2 regions of the Massilia sp. P2_C2 genome follow, and region 2 is predicted to be linked to the other one. Evidence: predicted binding sites of a transcription regulator. Region 2 holds the regulator's gene; the other holds the start of a gene.
What was found. The regulator FNR, encoded in region 2, switches genes on or off when oxygen is low (the NO sensors DNR and NnrR bind a similar motif). The targets are predictions, from matches to a motif close to TTGATNNNNATCAA.
Positions count from the first base shown of each region.

Region 1: the regulator FNR is predicted to act here: its motif matches at 1,532-1,545, upstream of AC1DYX_RS00880 (carbohydrate kinase).

Region 1 is NZ_JBFUDR010000003.1:40,928-44,133, forward strand. It holds gene AC1DYX_RS00875 (pseudouridine-5'-phosphate glycosidase) at 1-362, opposite strand, end outside; gene AC1DYX_RS00880 (carbohydrate kinase) at 365-1,486, opposite strand; gene xapA (xanthosine phosphorylase) at 1,665-2,516, shown strand; gene AC1DYX_RS00890 (phosphopentomutase) at 2,535-3,206, shown strand, end outside.
Region 2 is NZ_JBFUDR010000234.1:2,873-6,078, reverse strand. It holds gene ccoG (cytochrome c oxidase accessory protein CcoG) at 1-1,127, shown strand, start outside; gene AC1DYX_RS22445 (FixH family protein) at 1,148-1,663, shown strand; gene fnr (fumarate/nitrate reduction transcriptional regulator Fnr) at 1,681-2,448, opposite strand; gene AC1DYX_RS22435 (cytochrome ubiquinol oxidase subunit I) at 2,649-3,206, shown strand, end outside.

The sequences.
Region 1 (3,206 bases), on a different contig from region 2:
AACACTTCGATGCCCGCGAGGGCCGCGCAGATCATCGTGGCGGCGACCGTCGTCGCGCCCAGCTTCTTCTCGGCCAGCACATAGGCCAGGTCGCGCCGGCTCACCTTCAGGGCATCGCCGGCATTGCCCAGCCGTTCGAGCTGGGCGTCGGCCAGGCCCACGCAGATCTTGCCGTCGATGAGGGCGATCGTGGCGGGCACGGCGCCGGCGGCGCGGATCACCTGCTCGACCTCGCGCGCCGTCTGCACGTTCTGCGGGTAGGGCATGCCGTGCGAGATGATCGTCGATTCGAGCGCGACGACGGGCTTGCCGGCCGCACGCGCGGCCTGGACTTCGGGGGAAAACTGGAGGAAGGCGTGCATGTTCAGTCCTGTGATAGCAGAGGTTCCTGGTAGATGGCGGCGAGGCTGTCCGGTCCGATGCCGGGATGGACGGTCTCGGGCACGCCCAGCGTGAGCTCGGACAGGTGCAGGCCGCGCTTGCAAGCCAGCACGAGGTCGTCGGCACCATCTTCCTGCACGAGCGACCAGCAGACGGCCGCCGCGAAGGCGTCGCCGGCACCCGTCACGTCGACGACGGCAGCCGGCGCCGCCGGCAGGTCGACGATGGCGTCGCCCACGGTGACGAGCACGCCGCGCGCGCCGCGCGTGACGATGACGTCGCGTGCACCCTGCGCCTGCACGTCGCGCATCGCGGCGCCCACCGCATCATCGTCGGGCAGCGGCCGGCCGACGCGGGCCGCCAGTTCGCCGGCGTTCAGGATCAGGAGGCGCACGCCGGCGAGGTCCGCGGGCAGGCGCGCCATCTTCGGTTCGGACACGGCCACGAGCACGAGCGGCGTAGCGGTGCGCCGGGCCTGGGCGACCAGGGCGGCGATGGTGTCGTGCGGCAGGTTCAGGTCGGCCACGACGAGGGCGGCGCCCGTGAGCTGGGCCTGGCGCGCATCGATGAACGCCGGGTCGAGCCGGTCGTACAAGGCCATGTCGGCCAGCGCGACGACCATCTCGCCGTCGCGGTCGAGCACGGCCGTGTACGTGCCGCTGCAGCAGTTGTCCAGGCGCAGGGCGCCGCGCACGTCGATGCCCAGGGTTTCCGCATGGTCGAGCAGGGCGGTGCCGGCACTGTCCGTGCCGATGGCCGTCAGCAGTGCCACGGTCGTGCCCAGCCGCGCCAGGTTCTCGGCGATGTTGCGCGCCACGCCGCCGAACGATTCGCTCTGGCTGGCCGGATTCGACGTGCGCAGGACGAGGGCGTCGCAGGAGCGCAGCTTGCGGTCGAGGTTGGCGGCGCCCACGCACACGACGGGACGGCGGTCCGGCAGCACGTAGGCGCGGCCGAGCAGCTTGCGCTCGCGGATCAGCCCCGCGATATAGCCGGCGACGGCCGAGCGCGACAGGCCCAGCAGGTTAGCCAGCTCCTGTTGCGAGACGAACGGATTTGCGCGGATGGCCTCGTACAACTGTTGCTTTTTTGACGGTTCGGTCACGGTGGCGGATGGGTTAAACTTTTGTTTTTCATCTTAAACATATGTTTGCCCATGGTCAACGGGGTTCTCGACAAATCTATAGCATAAACGTATAAATCGAGCAGAAAAATGGTATTTGCCATACCAATCGACATTCATGCATAGTTTGCACCCTGACCCCGCCTTGCCATCACCGAACATGACCCCTCACCCCTTCAGCAATACTCCCTTCGAAGCCGCCGACGTCATCCGCGCCCGCAAGCCGGGCTTCACGCCGCGCGTGGCCCTGATCCTCGGTTCCGGCCTGGGCGTGCTGGCCGAGCAGATGGCGGACGCGGTGACGATCAGCTATGCCGACCTGCCCGGCTTCCCGATCAGCACCGTGCATGGCCACGCCGGCGAACTGGTGCTGGGTACGCTCGCGGGCGTGCCCGTCGCGTGCATGAAGGGCCGCGGCCATTTCTACGAAGGCTATGGTCCGGGCGTGATGACCTCCGCCGTGCGCACGTTCAAACTGATCGGCTGCGAATTGCTGTTCGTGACGAATGCCGCCGGCTCGCTGCGGCCGGAAGTGGACGCGGGCAGCGTCGTCGTACTGACGGACCACATCAACCTGCTGCCGGGCAGCCCGATGGCCGGCCCGAACGACGACCGCTTCGGTCCGCGCTTCTTCAGCATGGCCAACGCGTACGACGCCGATATCCGCGACCTGATCAAGGCGACGGCCAAGGACAAGAACATCACCGTGAACGAAGGCGTGTACCTGGCCTGCCCGGGCCCGAACTTCGAGACGGCCGCCGAGATCCGCGCATTCAAGGCGCTCGGCGCGGACGTGGTCGGCATGTCGGTCGTGCCCGAGGTGATCGCGGCGCGCCACTGCGGCCTGAAGGTGGCGGGCATGTCCGCCATCACCAACCTGGCCGAGGGCTTGACGCCGTTCCCGCTGTCGCACGAACAGACGCTGAAGTATGCTGCCATCGCGGCCAAGGACATGGTCACGCTGATCCACGGTTTCATCGAACGCCTGGGCCAGTCGACGACCGCCGCCTGAACATTCGGAAGGGATCCCATGTCACGCGCATTCATCCTCCTGCTGGACTCCTTCGGCCTCGGCGCCTTGCCCGATGCCGACAAATACGGCGACACGGGCGCCAACACCCTCGGCCACATCGCCAAGTGGGCCGCGGAGGTGGGCCGGCCGCTGGCGCTGCCCAACCTGGAACGCATCGGCCTCGGCGCCGCCGCGCACAAGGCGAGCGGCGAATGGCCGGCCGGCTTCGCGCGCCGCGACGGCTTCACGGGTGCCTGGGGCGCCGCACGCGAGCGCTCGACCGGCAAGGACARGCAGAGCGGCCACTGGGAAATCGCCGGCGTGCCCGTGCTGTTCGACTGGGGTTACTTTCCGAAGACGGTGCCCACGTTCCCCTCGGCGCTGACCGACAGGCTGGCCGCGATCACGGGCGTGCCGGGCTGGCTGGGCAACTGCCACGCGTCCGGCACGACGATCATCGCGGAACTGGGCGACGAGCATGTCGCCACCGGCAAGCCGATCATCTATACGTCGGCCGATTCCGTGATGCAGATCGCCGCGCATGAAGAGCACTTCGGCCTCGAGCGCCTGTATGAAGTGTGCGAAGCCGCGTACGAGCTGGTCAAGCCCTACAACATCGGCCGCGTGATCGCGCGTCCGTTCACGGGCAGCGACGGCAATTACAAGCGCACGAGCAACCGCCACGACTAT
Region 2 (3,206 bases):
CCTACGGGCTGTTCCTCGTGACGGCCGTGGCGGGGCGCGTGTGGTGTGGCTATGCCTGCCCGCAGACGGTCTACACGGAGATCTTCCTGTGGATCGAGCGCCGCATCGAAGGCGACCGCAGCGCGCGCATCCGCCTCGACCGCCAGCCGTGGACGATGGAAAAGTCGGCCAAGCGCGGCGCCAAGCATCTCGCCTGGGGCCTCGTCGCGCTGTGGACGGGTTTCACGTTCGTCGGCTATTTCACGCCGATCCGCACGCTGGGCAGCGCCGTGGCGCACCTGGGCCTCGGGCCATGGGAAGCGTTCTGGATCCTGTTCTATTCGTTCGCCACCTACGGCAACGCGGGCTGGATGCGCGAGCAGGTCTGCAAGTACATGTGCCCGTACGCCCGCTTCCAGAGCGCGATGTTCGACCGCGACACGCTGATCGTCAGCTACGACCACGTCCGCGGCGAACCCAGGGGAGCGGCCCGCACCGGCAAGGCAGGGAAAACCGACGGCGACTGCATCGACTGCAGCCTGTGCGTGCAGGTCTGCCCGACCGGCATCGACATCCGCAACGGCCTGCAATACGAATGCATCGGCTGCGCCGCCTGCATCGACGCCTGCGACGGCGTGATGGACAAGGTGCGCAAGCCGCATGGCCTGATCCGCTACGCCACCGAAAACGCGTTGGCCGGCGGCTGGGATGCGCAGCAGATCCGCGCGCGCCTGCTGCGCCCGCGCACGATCGGCTACGGCCTGGTGCTCGTGCTGATGGCGGCCGGCATGAGCACGGCGCTGGCGCTGCGGACGCCGCTGAAGCTGGACGTGATCCGCGACCGCGGTTCGATGGGCCGCGAAGTGGAGGGCGGCCAGATCGAGAACGTGTACCGCCTGCAGCTGATGAACACGGGCGAACAGGGGCATCTGTTCCACATCGCGGTGAGCGGCATCCGCTCCGCCACCGTCGTGGACGAGGATATCGTCGAACTGGACGGCGCCTCCGCGCGCGCCGTGCCCGTGCGCGTGCGCGTCGCGCATGGCGCCGCACCGACGGGGTCGAACGCGCTGGCCTTCACCGTGACGGCGCAGGACGAGCCGTCGCTGCACGTGACCGAGAAGGCCGTCTTCATCGTACCGAGATAAACGACAACAGGATCAACAACATGCACGCGACTTCACACTCCACCGGGGCCGGCCCCTGGTACACCCATCGGTGGCCGTGGTTCCTGATGCTCGGCCCGGCCACGGTGCTGGTGGGAGGCGCCTTCGTCGCCTGGCTCGCCGTCGGCCATCCGGACGCCCTCGTCGTGGGCGACTACTACAAGCAGGGCAAGGCGATCAACCAGGAGCTGCGCCGCGACCGCGCGGCGACGAAGCTCGGGCTGACTTTGCAGGCACACTACGACGCGCAGACGGGCATGCTATCGGGCCGACTTGCTGCGCGCACGGGTACGGCGCAAGCGGCCCCGTTCACGATCTACCTCGCGCACCCGACGCTGCCGCAGCGCGACCTGCGCCTGTTCGTGCGTCCGGCCGAAGACGGCACGTTCAAGGTGGCGCTGCCCGCGCTGGAACGCACGCACTGGCAGGTCGTCGTCGAAGGCGGGCTGCGCGACTGGCGGCTGGCGAAAGGGTGGGATGGCGTGCGGACGCTTACGATCGTGGCGGATGCACCCTGACGTCCGCGTGAGCCCGATCAGGCCATCGGGCTGCACTGCTCCGTCCCGGCCGCCATTGCCTTCAGCCGCACGGGTTCGAGCAGCTCGACTTCGCGCTTGTCGACCTGCACGAGGCCCAGCTTCTTGAAACGCGACAGCAGGCGGCTGATGCTTTCGATGGTCAGGCCGAGGTAGTTGCCGATGTCCTCGCGCGACATGCGCAGCTGGAAGCGCGTGGCCGAATAGCCGCGTGCCGCGTAGCGGGCGGACAGGTTGATGAGGAAGACGGCGAAACGCTGCTCGGCGCGCATATTGCCCAGCAACAGCATGACGTTTTGCTCGCGTGTGATTTCCTGGCTCATGATGCGGTGGAAGTGGCGCAGCAGCGCAGGCACCTGGCCGAACAGTTCTTCCAGGTGCGCGAACGGGATTTCGCAGACTTCGCTGTCTTCCAGCGCGACGGCGTCGCAGTGGTGGCGGTCGCCGCTGATGGCGTCCATGCCGAGCAGCTCGCCGGCCATCTGGAAACCCGTGATCTGCGACTCGCCCGCCGCGTTGATCTGGTACGTCTTGAAGTGGCCGAAGCGCACCGCGTACAGGTTGCGGAACGGATCGCCCATCTTGTACAAGGGCTCGTCGCGTTCCAGGCGCCGGCGCTTGCCGATGATCTTGTCCAGGCGGTCGATGTCCGCGTCTTCCAGGCCCATCGGCAGGCACAGCTGGTGCATGCTGCATGCCGCGCAACTGATCTTCAGCGCGTTGACATTGATGGGTTTATCGAAAGTAATGGTATCAGCGGAAATCATGGAGAGCGCCTCGGGGTAGTGCCTTGATTATAGACGTATTCATGCCGTGATCCCGATGGAAATCAAACATTCATTGTCGCAGTGCTACATGAAGTGTAGTGTTCGCGCACGAATATGGCAGACACGGCACGCCGATGCCGCCAACCGTGCGCGGGATGAGCCATGCTAGATTCCGTCCATCGCAACGACGAGGATTCGGCATGCATGGCTCGACGGCCCTGGACCTGGCGCGCGTCCAGTTCGCATTCACGATGTCGTTTCACATCCTGTTCCCGGCCATCACCATCGGCCTGGCCAGCTATCTCGCCGTGCTCGAAGGGTGCTGGCTGATGACGCGGCGCCAGGTCTTCCTCGACCTGTACCACTTCTGGCTGCGCATCTTCGCCGTCGCCTTCGGCATGGGCRTCGTGTCCGGCATTGTCATGGCTTACCAGTTCGGCACCAACTGGGGTTTCTTTTCGGAGTATGCCGGACCCATCACGGGGCCGCTGCTCGCCTACGAGGTATTGACGGCCTTTTTCCTGGAAGCGGGCTTCCTCGGCGTGATGCTGTTCGGGTGGACGCGCGTCGGCCCGGGCCTGCATTTCCTCGCCACGTGCATGGTGGCGCTGGGTACGCTGATTTCGGCCACGTGGATCCTCGGCGCCAACAGCTGGATGCAGACGCCGCAGGGCTATCTCATCGCGGACGGGCGCATGGTGCCCGCCGACTGGTTCGCCATCGTGTTCAATCCGTCGTTCCCGTACCGCCTCGCGCAC